Regions from separate parts of the Halomonas sp. IOP_6 genome, predicted to be linked through region 2. Evidence: predicted binding sites of a transcription regulator. Region 2 holds the regulator's gene; each other region holds the start of a gene.
The links. The regulator PhoB, encoded in region 2, activates phosphate uptake and scavenging genes when phosphate is short. The targets are predictions, from matches to a motif close to TGTCATANNNNTGTCANA.
Positions count from the first base shown of each region.

Region 1: a site for PhoB is predicted at 2,768-2,785, ahead of K7H08_RS04415 (esterase-like activity of phytase family protein). Genes of this name have one in related genera too.
Region 3: a site for PhoB is predicted at 2,691-2,708, ahead of ppk1 (polyphosphate kinase 1). Genes of this name have one in related genera too.

Region 1 is NZ_JAIRBO010000002.1:179,457-184,263, reverse strand. It holds gene K7H08_RS04425 (CYTH domain-containing protein) at 1-83, shown strand, start outside; gene K7H08_RS04420 (ion transporter) at 113-1,030, shown strand; gene K7H08_RS04415 (esterase-like activity of phytase family protein) at 1,106-2,530, opposite strand; gene K7H08_RS04410 (5'-nucleotidase, lipoprotein e(P4) family) at 2,897-3,673, opposite strand; gene K7H08_RS04405 (L-threonylcarbamoyladenylate synthase) at 3,946-4,569, opposite strand; gene K7H08_RS04400 (PHP domain-containing protein) at 4,633-4,807, opposite strand, start outside.
Region 2 is NZ_JAIRBO010000004.1:138,033-142,839, forward strand. It holds gene K7H08_RS09015 (NAD(P)/FAD-dependent oxidoreductase) at 1-40, opposite strand, end outside; gene K7H08_RS09020 (chorismate--pyruvate lyase family protein) at 128-709, shown strand; gene ubiA (4-hydroxybenzoate octaprenyltransferase) at 744-1,634, shown strand; gene phoB (phosphate regulon transcriptional regulator PhoB) at 1,757-2,446, shown strand; gene phoR (phosphate regulon sensor histidine kinase PhoR) at 2,449-3,765, shown strand; gene K7H08_RS09040 (hypothetical protein) at 4,047-4,349, shown strand; gene K7H08_RS09045 (hypothetical protein) at 4,744-4,807, shown strand, end outside.
Region 3 is NZ_JAIRBO010000009.1:43,244-48,050, forward strand. It holds gene tatC (twin-arginine translocase subunit TatC) at 1-668, shown strand, start outside; gene elbB (isoprenoid biosynthesis glyoxalase ElbB) at 793-1,452, opposite strand; gene hemB (porphobilinogen synthase) at 1,661-2,668, shown strand; gene ppk1 (polyphosphate kinase 1) at 2,795-4,807, shown strand, end outside.

The DNA.
Region 1 (4,807 bases), on a different contig from region 2:
AAAATGGCCATCCAACGTCCGCTTATGGCGCTGCTGCGTTAACCCTGGCGCATCGCTTCGCCTATCAAACCACGCTACGCTAGAAACATTCAGCCCACTTCAGGATGTCGCGATGAGTTTTCAATTAACTCCCGGTGCGGAAGGACTGCGCACACGGCTTTTCCATATTATCTTCGAGTCTGATACGCCGGGAGCCAAAGGGTTTGATATTGCGCTGATTATCGCCATTCTAATCAGCGTGGCGGTCATTTTGCTGGACAGCGTAGATAGTTATTCCGAACGCTACGGGCACATTTTCTACTATGCAGAATGGCTATTTACGCTACTTTTCAGCATTGAACTGGCGGTGCGGATTTACTGTTTAGAGCGCCCAACGATTTACCTCAAAAGCTTCTACGGCATTGTCGATGTGATCGCGATTATCCCAGCTTGGTTAGTACTATTGATGCCTGGTGCGCACGGACTCGTCATCGTAAGGATACTGCGAGTGCTACGCATCTTCCGGATTCTGAGGTTGATGGAGTTTATCGGCGAGGGGCGTTTACTGCTCGATGCGCTTAAACGCAGCCTTCGTCAAATCCTGCTGTTTTTTAGCAGCATCATGATGGTCGTCATACTGTTTGCTGCGCTGATGTACACCATCGAGTCGCCAGAAGCCGGCTTTACCAGTATTCCTATGTCGATGTATTGGGCGATCGTCAGTATGACCACGGTGGGCTACGGCGATATTGTCCCAGCCACGTCGTTAGGCAAAGCGATCACGATGATCCTGATGCTGTTGGGGTATTCGATTATCGCTGTGCCTACCGGGGTATTTTCCGCCCAGGTTATCCGCTCTATTCGTGAAGACCGTTATTCAGAAGAAGCCTGCCCCGGCTGTGGCCATGACCGCCACGAAAAGCGCGCTCGTTACTGCCTGCGCTGTGGCACCTGGCTGGATGAAGACAGCGAAGACCCACGTAAGAAAGAAGCAAACAAAAAAGATAGTCACGAGGGAGACGAAGACACAAACACGCCCCAGGACAGCTAAACAAAATAGCCAAACCTAGGGCGCGCAGCGTTCATTTAGAAGGGAGTTGCGTGGTTAGCTAGGCCGCTACGTTGATCAATCGGTGCTCAGGTCGGCCTCGATAATAAACAGGCGGCCGCCATCCACAGTGTTGGCGTCCAGCATTTTCTGCTCGAGTTGACCCTCAGTGGACCAGGTGGCGAAGTCATCGTCGTTCAGCACCCCCAAGCGTTGGTCATCAATCACCCATAGACCTTCCATTTTATCGTGGGGATAGTTGACTTCCGCCACCATACCCACCACCAGAGACTTGCTCACTGGCTCAATTCCAGCGCTGGCCAGAGCACCCCATCCCTGCTCTAGAACCACTTCTTCCAAGGTTTTGCCTGCCAAGGTTAGACCCAGTTCGGCATCCTGTTTCAGGTCGCCGTTGGCTGAGACCGTTTCAAGATTGGTGCCTGAGGCAAGGTCAATGCGATAAACCTGCTTCTGAGCATCGGGTGTCGCTGCCTCAGTGCCATCAGGACCACCGTTCAGAAAACGGCCATCTCGTTCAAGCACCAAAAACTCAGTGGCGCTCAGGGCAACAAGCTCTGAGTTGGAATTCTGGTTTTGCTCTTGGCGGTAGAGATACTGTCCAGTCTCGCCCGAGCCCAGGTCCACTGTGACGATGCGGGTGATATCCAGGTCTTTCACCGTGCTGCCCGGGTTGTACAGAGTGGACTGCATAATACCTACCAGCGTTTCCTCATCCGGCGTGATAGCCAGCCCTTCCATACCTCGGTTAGCACGCCGGTTGGCAAACTCTGCCGGCAGGTTCATCTCGACCCGGTCGTCGTCGGCAAAGGGGTTGATACGGCCGATTTCACGACCTTCAGCATCGAAGTGGACCATGTGCGGGCCATACTCATCGCTAACCCAGAAGGTGCCGTCCGAGAGTGCCACCAGCCCCTCGCCATCCAGACCATAATCATCCAAGCGGATCGGATTAGTAACTTCATTATAGGGCTGGCTATCGTCCACCAAGATCGGTTGACCATTGGCATGGTAAGGAGTTTCACCCGTTCCGCCGAGTGCCAAACTGTTAGGCAGGCCACTGATCTCGGTTCCATCGGGGCGCTTGAGCAGAATGGTAGTAACCTGTTCGATCACACCGTTCGCTTGAACCTCAAACAAGCCGATACGGGGCGTATAGTCCGGTGTCGGAAATATTTTTCCCTTGCCATAGTCACCAACAAAATTGGCATTGGGGCCGCGGTCAGTCAATGCATAGAAGCGCGTTGAATCCGTGGGATGAGCCGTCATTGCCGACCCAAAGCCACCATTACGGATCTCAAAAGCCTGCTGAGATTTGCCATCTAGTAGATCATCCCGTAATACGCTGTGGGGAAGAAACACACCAGCGGCGGGGAAGTTGTCGAACACGGAGGCATTGGTATCATCAGCGTTAGCGTTATCACCGCAGCCCACCAGCAGAGAGGACGTCAGTAAGGATGCCATAAAAAGCTTATGACGGTTCATTGGTTGGTTTCCTTATTGAATACAGGTTGACGCCCGTTGGCGTCTCAGCCGCCTCCACAGGCACAATTTCCACCGTGACCCAGGGCAAGGCAAGTTAAGAAAAGTCTAGTGGCAGGAATATCCAATGGGGGTGGAGCCGTCACGGTTGTCTTAATGAAACGCGCTCACACCGACAAGGTTCGATTTGTTATGGCATATCGCTATGTTCACGGCCACCAAGATAATTTAGTGACAACCAATGACAGGTGAATGACATGTTAGTGACTAGCGGCACGGGGACAACTTGCGGGGCTAATAAGGAAAACGCCCTGGCTATTAACCAGGGCGTCTCCTATATAGTAACGGCACGATGGAAGTGGTTACATTTTATTCGCTTTCAAACGGAGCTTCCCACGCGTTAAGCTCCGCGTCGCTCCAGCTTCCGTAACTGGCATTGGGGAAAACAATCCAGTCTTGACCAAAACGCTCAGCGTGGTCGTTAACCAGGTCGCGCTGCTCTTCAAGGCTTGCGCCGACAAAATCACCCGAGAAGTCATGCAGCGTATCGCCCAACTGCATCACTAATGTATGACTGTCTTCGACGATAGCGCGGCGCTCGGTCTTCGGTGGGCCAAGTAGCATGACGCGTTCGTCAGATACCTGGGGAAGCTCTAATGCTTCCATAGTGGCCAGCGTGTCCGCTTTATTTTCTTGGTAGCGATCCGACACATAGTAGATCGACACACCTTGCTCATCGGCAAATTCGAGAAAGTCTTTTGCCCCTGGGATCAAACGTGGCTCGCCCTCGCGCTCCCAATGCAACCAAGTATCCCAAGTAGTGAAGTCGTGGCAGGCCTGCATATCGCGCACTAGCAAAGCGCTGTTATCGATGAGCGTCTCATCCACATCGGTAATGATGGCCAAATCGGCACCCTCACCATGCACCTCAATCTGTTTTTCCAAGCGATAGGTCGCCAGTTCAAAGCCTTGGCGCTGTAAAGCAGTTATTTCTGCGGATTGCTGTTGGTAACGAAGCCCCATGGCGTACTCAACTTGATCACAAGCGCTAGCGTCGTCGGCTACTGCGTTCCCTGATAAAGGAAGTAGCGCCAAGCTTGCAAATGCGGTTGCAGTAGCAGCGTTGCGGTATCGAGATATCATCATTAAGCAATCTCCTGTCAGTGATGGTTATTAGGTTAAGAGGGGAATCCCACACCATCCATCATTATTAATTATCAATAGTAAGCATAATCATCATAATTTATTTTTATTGATCATTCAAATAAGAAAGATAGCGCGCTAAATGAATAAGTTGATACGCATATCATGTTTAATGTTTTTTGTGGATTTTGGGTGATGGAGAGACAGGCGGGACGACAGCAACCCCCTCGAGACTTTTCACCAAGGGGGTTACCAATACCAACTAGAGAATGGTGTTAACTCGTAAACGGCGTAATATCGCCGCGGCCTTCCCGCACAATTTTGGGCGGCAGCTCGCGTAGGTCAATCACACTCGTGGGGTCAAGATGGCAGGCACCGCCGTCGATAATGGCATCAAGGTGTGCCCCGAAGCGGTCGCGAATCTCCTCAGGATCGCTCATTGGCAGGGTCTCTCCTACCGGAATTAACGTGACGCTCATCAACGGCTCACCTAACGCATCAAGCAGCGCGTGGGTAATGTGGTGATCAGGCACACGCACGCCAATGGAGCGGCGCTTCGGATGCAGCAACAGGCGCGGCACCTCTGTGGTAGCATCCAAAATAAAGGTGTATGGGCCAGGGGTATGAGCCTTCAGCAGCCGAAACACTGCGTTATCCACTTTCGCGTAAGTGCCAATCTCGGAAAGATCCGAACACATCAGCGTGAAATTGTGTTTATCGTCTAACGAGCGCAGCCATTTGATCTTCTCAATGGCTTTCTTTTCACCTAAGTGACAACCCAGTGCATAGCCCGAGTCCGTCGGATACGCGACCACACCACCTTTGCGGATAATATCTATCGCTTGATCAATCAAGCGTTTCTGCGGGTTTTCGGGGTGAATCTGAAAATATTGACTCATCGCTTGCTCCTGCCCTTGGGCATATCGTTGTCCATTTAGTTTCTAGGTTAGCCGATATGCGGTTTAAGACCCAGGACCTAACATACCACTGGGCGCATCGCGCAAATGAACTAAGCGCGGATGCTGCCAAATCGGCGGCGCAGCAGTGCGCGGTATTAAGCTCATACTGCCGGGGGCGGCGTGGCTGCCAGGAAAATGAAAATCGCTGCCCATGGAGGCGTATAAGTCACGCTCCACT
Region 2 (4,807 bases):
GTGTCGAATGGGAATATAGCGATATCTCGTGTGAGGGCATGCAGTCACCAAAAGTCGGCAGAACAAAAGCCTGTGAGGTCACCATGTTACACTAGCTTTCTGTGTATTGACCGCCTTGGAGACTTTGGTGATCGCCCCTACTGTTCGGCAAGCTTCCCTATTTCCTCATCGACTATTTCCTCACTGGCTCCCTGTTGCTGCGGCTCGCCCTGCAATGAGCGCTTCGTGGTGGCAGTGGGTGGCATCGACGGACTCCTTAACGACGCGGTTAACCATCGCAGGCGGCACAAACGCGTTTCGGGTGCAATTGTTACGTCAAACGATTGGCTTACCTCTGCGGGACGAAGCGCTAGCGCTGGGAATTGAACCGCGCCGCTATGCATGGCTGAGGGAAGTAGCGTTGTGTGTAGGTGATAAGCCCTGGGTAGTAGCACGCTCGGTAGCGCCACTTAGTCAATTACAAGGTAAGGGGTTAGAAGGGCTTGGCGAGCGTTCACTAGGCAGCTGGCTGTTTCAACAACCTGACTTGGTGCGCGGGCCACTCTACGCCACTCGCCATCAGCCACGCTTTGTCGCGGAACACTCTGCGTCGCTTTTAGATAGCGTATGGGGTCGGCGCTCAGTGTTTCAGCACAGTGGGCTGTCGCTGTTAGTGCAGGAATACTTTTTATCAACCATGGCAGATGATCTTGCCCTGTCTTCGCGCTAGGCTATCGCCAGCGTTTTCTTTTTGAGAGGTAAGCATGGACCGTTCTCTGTTGAGGCCAACGGGGTGGGCTCGAGTGGCTGATTTTTTACATTTAATGCGGTTGGATCGCCCGATTGGTACTTGGCTATTGATGTGGCCCACCTTGTGGGCTTTGTGGATAGCGGCAGAGGGCGTGCCTGGACGGAATGTTCTGCTGATCTTTATTGCTGGCGTTTATGTTATGCGCGCTGCGGGCTGCGTGGTTAATGATTATGCTGATCGTCATTTCGATGGCCATGTAAAGCGCACTAAACATCGTCCTCTAGCCACTGGTCGTATCAGTGAAGCCGAGGCGCAGTTGCTGTTTATAGCGCTGGTAGCCACTGCTTTCATTTTAGTGCTATTGACCAATTGGTTTACGGTGCTGTTGTCGATAGGTGGTGTTGTATTAGCGTTCATTTATCCGTTTATGAAGCGCTACACCCATTTACCTCAGGTGGTGCTGGGGGCTGCATTCTCTTGGGCGATCCCCATGGCATTCGGTGCGGTATTGGGTCATGTACCGTTTGAAGCATGGCTATTGTTTAGTGCTAATGTGCTGTGGACCGTTGCCTACGATACTCAATACGCCATGGTTGACCGCGACGATGACCTAAAAATTGGTATCAAATCTACCGCGGTGCTGTTTGGTAGCGCTGATCGTCTGATAATTGGTGTGCTGCAAGTGGCGGCACTTGGACTACTTGCCTGGGTAGGATGGCGTGTTGGTTTAGGTGGCTTTTTCTGGCTTGGGCTAGCCGCTATGGCTGCCACGTTTGTCCACCAACAACGATTAATTGCTGGCCGTGAGCGCGACCGCTGCTTCCAGGCATTTCTTAATAATCATTGGTCAGGCTTGTTAATTTTTGCAGGTATTGCACTAAGTTGGTGGCCAATAACTGGCTAAATATCCTCTATGTCATAGAATTGTCATCAAGTCATGGTGTTATCGTCACTGACATGTCTTTGAACTGTTTTTTTGAACTATTTTTTTAAATTAGTTTTCATTGAACACCGTGAGGCCCTGGAATGACCGCCAAGACCGTTTTGATTGTCGATGATGAGGCGCCTATTCGCGAGATGATCGCAGTGGCGCTGGAAATGGCTGACTATCGCGTGCTTGAAGCGGATAACGCCCAGGATGCCCACGCGATGATGGTTGACCACCAGCCAGATCTGCTTTTGCTGGATTGGATGATGCCGGGCACCAGTGGTATTGAGCTTGCAAGGCGCTTAAAGCGTGAAGAAGCCACTGCCGAAGTGCCTATCATTATGCTGACCGCTAAAGGCGAAGAAGATAACAAGATTCAAGGACTTGAGGCCGGGGCGGATGACTATATCACCAAGCCTTTCTCTCCCCGCGAACTGGTGGCTCGCTTAAAAGCAGTATTGCGACGTACTACCCCCCGTGGTGTCGAAGATCCTATTGAAATTAATGGCTTGCTATTAGACCCAGTGAGCCATCGTGTGAGTGCTTACGGTAAGGCGTTAGAAATGGGGCCGACGGAGTACCGCCTGCTGCAGTTTTTCATGACGCACCAAGAGCGCGCCTATACACGTAGCCAACTGCTCGATCAAGTGTGGGGTGGTAACGTATACGTTGAAGAGCGGACGGTAGATGTTCACATCCGACGTCTACGTAAGGCCTTAGGGGAAGCTCACCAGAGTCTCATTCAAACGGTGAGAGGCACTGGGTACCGTTTTTCCGCGCGGGTGTAACGGTGCGCCTGTGGAGCCGAGAACTATGGCGGATTGCATGGTTAGCTGCCCTGGGGGCTTGTCTCGGATGGTTGCTAGGTATGCCAGGGCTTGGGGTTGCTGCAGGCCTTGCCGTTTGCTTGGTTTATCAACTGCGCCAACTGCGTGCACTCTTTAAGTGGTTAACGCTCCACCCTCATGATGAACCCCCTGCTGCAAGCGGTATGTGGGGCGAACTTTTTGATCGCTTGTATCGCTACCAAAAGAGCCAACGGATTACCCAGAATCGCTTACGTGCCACCCTTGCACGTATCCAGGAATCATCCGAAGCGATGCGTGACAGTGTCGTTATGCTAGATCGACATGGTGACTTAGAATGGTGGAACAGTGCTGCGACCGAAATGCTGGGCTTACAAACGGCCCACGACCGTGGCCAGCATATTACCAACCTGCTTCGTGATCCTCGATTTATCAGCTACTTTAATGCGCGTAAATACGGTGAGCCGCTGACCTTAACGTCGCCCATCGATGAACGGCGTATCCTGCAATATCAAATTACACTCTATGGTGATGATGAACGCTTGGTAATGGCGCGAGACATTACCCGTTTGCATCGCCTAGAGCAGATGCGTCGTGATTTTGTCGCCAATGTTTCCCATGAGCTGCGCACGCCGCTAACAGTACTGACGGGTTATTTAGAAACTTACGGCGACTTGAAAGAGCAACTTCCACCACGTTTGGGCCGAGGTATTGCTCAAATGGAAGAGCAGACGAAGCGTATGCAAAACTTAGTAAATGATCTGCTACTGCTCTCTCGGTTAGAAATTGACCAAGGTGGCGAGGATCATCATGCGCTGGTGTTAGGGCCGATGCTCGACAGTATTCGCCGCGATGCGCTAGCGCTCTCTAATCAACAGCACAATGTCCAAGTCGTGCTTGAAAGTGATGCGCGGCTCATTGGCAGCGAGCAAGAACTGCATAGTGCGATTTCAAACCTAGTGTTTAACGCTGTGCGGTATACGCCAGAGGGTAGTCAGATAACACTTCGCTGGAAAACCATGCCGAATGGCAGTGCTTGTATTGAAGTCGACGACGACGGCGAAGGAATAGATCCTGTCCACATTCCGCGTTTAACCGAGCGTTTTTATCGTGTTGATAAAGGTCGCAGTACGGCTACCGGTGGAACGGGCCTTGGTCTAGCGATTGTGAAACATGTGCTGCTGAGACATGATGCACTGCTACAAATTGAATCCCACCCTGGCGAAGGGGCTCTCTTTCGCTGTGTTTTTCCGCCATCACGCGTTGTCGAAGACGAGTCCATACCGCGCAATGCTGTCTAGATGTTGTATAAGTGTGTCACGGTGTCATGTAAGTATGGTCAAATAATGCTCATGTGCCATTTGTAGCCACTTTTCCTGCCTAAGTTGAAAGATTCTAAACGTCTTATTTATTTCTTAAAATATATAAATTAATGTTTATTAACGTTTTTTTATTATTTTTTGCTTTTTGGCATGGCATCTGCAGTGTCTTAAATAAGAGAGAAAACCACAGGAACTGGTAAGCCGAAAGGCAGTCTTTCTTACCATTTAGCAGTATTGAACAGCGATCGAGGAGATGGAATATGATGTCCAAGGAATTACTCAAGAAAGCTGGTATTTTAAGTGTAGCGTTTGGTCTGGTTGCTAGCCCTGCGGTATTTGCTCAAGAGCCAGCGGATCCAGCAAACAATATTTCCCCAGATGAACAGCCTGTCGATTCTCAGCCTGGAAGCACAACAGATTCAAGTGATTATGACAGCCAAGATTTGACCCATGACGAAGGTGATAACGCCAGCGACATGAATCCTAGTTCAACGAGCCAGGACGATTCAGAGTCCGGCTATGACAGCACAGATGAGTTGCCTGAAGAAAATAGCGGCATGTAACATTAACTTTGGTTACATATCTTTTCAAAAGGTATTATAACTCTTACGCTTATGGATGAGCTATTCAGAGGCAAGGATGTCAAATCGCATGGATGCTCCTAGATTCAAGGATTGAATCTTTCGACGGTCAACACGCTAGTTAGGGTTAATTCCAAGGTTGGAGCCCCTCAAACGGATAGGAAGCTAGCGTTACGTATCGCGATACTAAGAGTGCTCAAGACCCCACTTCGGTGGGGTCTAATTTTTTGTGTATAGTATAATCATTGTTACATTGCCCACTGTTTCTTGGTATTAGAAATGCAATTATTCAGATGACACGTTCAGCGACTGGCAAAAAAGGGTACCTTGTATCATTACATTGTCGGTTGCTCCATGTAGTAAGGAGCTTTTATTTATGTTGTTGAAATCATTTGTTAAAAATACTTCAGTTTTGGGCCTCTCGCTGGGCCTTATCGCAA
Region 3 (4,807 bases), on a different contig from region 2:
TCGTATTTCTTGGCCTTTATGCCTTTGCTAATGACATCTACAGCTTTGTGGCTGAGCCATTAATGGCACTGTTGCCAGAAGGCTCACAGATGATCGCCACCGAGGTAGCCTCGCCCTTCTTGGCGCCCTTCAAACTAACCCTGGTAGTCGCCGTCTTTATCGCTATCCCCTTCGTACTGCACCAAGCATGGGCATTTGTAGCACCTGGGCTTTACGATAACGAAAAAGCGCTGGCGATACCCATTCTGGTCTCTAGCATAGCGCTATTTTACGCTGGGGCAGCCTTCGCTTATTACGTGGTTTTTCCGCTGCTCTTTGAGTTTTTCACCCAGACCGGGCCGGAAAACGTGGCGGTAATGACCGATATTAATCAGTATTTGAACTTTGTACTTAAGCTATTTTTCGCCTTTGGTGTTGCGTTTGAAATCCCCATCGCAACATTTCTGCTAATACTGTCTGGCGCGACCACGGTCGAGAGCCTTTCTAAAAAGCGCCCCTACATTATTTTAGGCTGCTTTGTGGTGGGCATGCTGCTTACTCCTCCCGACATTATTTCTCAAAGCCTGTTAGCGATACCGATGTATCTACTTTATGAGGTGGGCCTATTGTTTGGCCGGTTGGTACGCCGTAAGGCAAAGGCGGATGACGCTGAGGAACAAGAGACCTAAAAGCACTATTAAAGGCGATACACTGCTCAAAAAAAGCCTCTGCCATGGGAACATGACAGAGGCTTTTGCTCTTCATACGAGAGGCTTTTGCTCTTCATACGAATAGCCGATTACCTAGAAAACATTAGCCCATCATTTCATCAATGCGGTCTACCAACTTAAAGATACCTGTTGCGGCCTCACTGATACGGGTCGCCAGCATGTAAGCAGGCGTCGTTACCACCCGATGCTCATGATCTACCACAATGTCTTCTACGCCACAGCTGCGATGCAGGCCACCCATCGCACTAATGGCGCCAGAAACACTCGGATCATGACCAATCGTCACGGCCACACCTTCGCCAAGCAGGCGCGGGACCAAAACAGGAGCAATACACATCAGGCCAATGGGTTTTGCCTCTTCTTTAAAGCCTACCAGCGCCTCTTTCACGCTCTCAAGTACCTGCATGCTATCGCCCTGGTCGGCAAAATCAGACAGGTTTTTAGCGACACCAAAGCCACCAGGAACAATGACCGCATCAAAGTCATCTGCATCTAGCTCAGTAATCGGGCTAATATCACCACGGGCAAGGCGCGCCGACTCCAGCAGTACATTGCGCTGCTCGCCCTCGACAGGCTCTTGGGTTAAGTGGTTAATCACATGATGCTGAGCGACATCCGGCGCAAAGCAGCGATAGCCAATCCCTAACTGATCAAGGCGCAGCAGCGTTAGCGTTGTTTCATAGATTTCAGAACCATCAAAAACGCCGCAGCCTGCTAATACGATTGCTACCTGTTTGGTCATGCTTATCTCCTTATCGTAGCGCTTATTATCGCTGTTAAATCGTCGCCACTTAGCGTCGCTGAGTGGCTCACTTTAGTCAGTCTATAAAGCCACTACAAGCCAGCTATCACAAGCCCGCTTTCGCTGCAGTGCAGGACTGATATACTCACGTTAGGCCTTTTAGGGCACCCACTATTCGATTGACTATGCGATTGTTTGGAGAAAGCCGTTGAACACCTCTGCTCCCCGTCACTTCCCTGCCACCAGACTTCGCCGTATGCGTCGCGACGATTTCTCACGTCGCTTAATGCAGGAGTCGACGCTAACACCCAGCGATTTGATTTTGCCGGTTTTTGTACTGGAAGGCGAAAATCAGCGCGAAGCGATTGCCTCAATGCCCGGTGTTGAGCGTCTTTCCATCGACCTGCTGATTGAGCAGGCACGTGAGGCCTACGCGCTGGGTATTCCTGCCTTAGCTCTCTTCCCCGTTGTCAGCGCTGAGCAAAAAAGCGAGTTAGCAGAAGAGGCTTACAACTCGAATGGTCTTGTCCAGCGTAGTGTACGGGCGCTAAAAGAAGCACTACCAGAGCTTGGCATTATTACCGATGTCGCCCTTGACCCCTATACTAGCCACGGACAGGACGGCATTCTTGATGAGCACGGCTATGTGCAAAATGACCGCACAGTGGATACGCTACTCAAACAGGCGCTCTCCCACGCCGAAGCAGGCGCCGATGTCGTGGCACCTTCCGATATGATGGATGGCCGCATCGGCGCCATACGTCAAGTGTTGGAGCAGGAACACCTGCATAATGTGCGTATTATGGCGTATAGCGCTAAGTACGCCTCTAAATATTACGGCCCTTTCCGTGATGCAGTCGGCTCTGCCGCCAATCTTGGCAAAGCGGACAAACGCACCTATCAGATGGATCCTGCCAATAGTGATGAAGCACTGCATGAAGTCGCTATGGATATCGCTGAAGGCGCTGATATGGTAATGGTAAAACCTGGCATGCCTTACTTGGATATCGTACGTCGTGTAAAAAGCGAACTCCAAGTACCGACATTCGCTTATCAAGTCAGCGGTGAGTACGCCATGCATCGCGCCGCTTTCGACAACGGCTGGCTTGAGGCCGAACCCGTCATTCTTGAGTCACTGATGTGCTTCAAGCGAGCAGGTGCCGATGGGATTTTAACCTATTTTGCCTTAGAAGCAGCACGCTTGTTACAGCGTTAATTTCAGGGGTCAAACCTTCAAAGATGACAAACCGGTGACACTTGTTTGTCATCTTTTCCCGGCATACTCCTATTAACAGTAGTTATCACGCTATGATGAGTATGAACCACCACCGGGGGGGCAGCCATGGACGATCAATCAGCAGATTCCACGCCAGCATTTTCTAGCGAGTCAACGAACGCTGCAAACGAGACGGTAAGTGGCGAGGGAGAGGCTTTGCCATTGCGTATCAATCGTACCCCCACCGGAGTTCACGCGAAAGAGGCTCACTTGGAAGCGGATCTTGACGACCCGCAGCTTTACTTCAATCGCGAGCTTTCTCATCTGCAATTCAATATCCGGGTGCTTGAACAAGCCCTGGACGATGCACATCCGCTACTTAACCGGCTGATGTTTCTGCTGATATTTTCATCCAACATGGATGAGTTTTTTGAGATAAGAGTTGCTGGGCTTAAACACCAAATGGCATTAGGTGACGATACCACCGCCGCCGACGGCCGCTTACCTAAGGCTGTGCTGGCAGAAATCTCGGATATCGCGCATCAGCAAATTGCCCGCCAATATCAAATATTGAACGAAACACTGCTGCCCGCGCTGGAAGCTCAGGGGCTACGCTTTCGTCGTCGCGATCAGTGGACCGACGAGCAAAAAGCTTGGGTTAAAGGTTTTTTTGATAACGAAATCATGCCGGTCATCAGCCCCATTGGCTTAGACCCTTCCCACCCGTTTCCGCGTTTGGTTAATAAAAGCCTCAACTTCATTGTTGAACTAGAGGGAAAGGACGCCTTTGGTCGGGCTGGTGGCATGGCAATACTGCCAGCGCCTCGCTCACTGCCTCGCTTGATGGCACTGCCTAAAGCTCTGTGTGCAGAAGGTTTCTCTGAGTATATTTTCTTGTCATCGATGATTCACGCTCATGCAGAGGAACTCTTCCCCGGTATGCGTGTGCGCGGTTGTTATCAGTTCCGGCTGACCCGCAATGCCGATATGACCGTCGACCCAGAAGAGGTCTCAGACTTGGCATCAGCGCTACGTGGCGAGCTATTAGCCCGCCGTTATGGCAGTGGTGTTCGCCTTGAAGTCGCTGATAATTGTCCAGATGACTTGATCAGTTTCTTGCTGCGCCAGTTTGAGCTAGAAAGCAGCGACTTATACCGTGTTCAAGGGCCGGTAAATTTGACCCGCATGATGGCTGTACTCGGTGATGTTGACCGACCGGAACTGCTCTATCGCCCCTATTCGCCTAGCGTGCCAAAAGCATTAAAGGGTGGCAGCCTATTTAGCGCTATTGCCAAAAGCGATATCCTGCTTCATCACCCATTCCAGTCTTTTTCACCTATTGAAGACCTACTACGCGAGGCCGCACGCGATCCGGACGTACTGGCAATCAAGCAGACTCTGTACCGCACGGGCGCAGATTCAACGATAGTGAGTGCTCTGGTCGATGCCGCCAGCCAAGGCAAAGAAGTCACCGTTGTTATCGAGCTGCGGGCGCGTTTCGATGAGGCCGACAATCTTCAGTTAGCATCACGCCTGCAAGAAGCCGGCGCCATCGTGATTTACGGCATCATGGCCTATAAAACCCATGCCAAAATGCTACATATCGTGCGACGTGAGAAGGGCGAGCTGCGCCACTACGCACATTTAGGCACCGGCAACTACCACTCTAAAACAGCGAAACTATATACCGATTACAGCCTGCTAACTGCCAATACAGCACTATGCGCGGACGTGCACAAGGTGTTCCAGCAGCTTTCTGGCATGGGCCGCGCGCGCAAGATCGACACGTTGCTCCACGCCCCCTTTACGCTTCACGAGCGCTTAGTCGAAATGATTGACCGTGAAGCTCAGGTGGCGCTTAAAGGTAAGCGCGGGCACATCATTATTAAGTGCAATTCGCTAACAGAGCCCAAGCTTATCAAAGCGCTTTATCGCGCCTCGCAAGCAGGCGTAGAGTGCGACCTGATCATTCGCGGCATGTGCTGTTTGAAACCCGGTATCGAGGGTGTTTCAGAAAATATCCGTGTCCGGTCGATTATTGGGCGTTTTTTAGAACATACCCGCGTTTTCCATTTTCACAATGACGGCAAACCAGAAACATGGTGCTCAAGCGCTGATTTTATGTCACGCAATATGTTC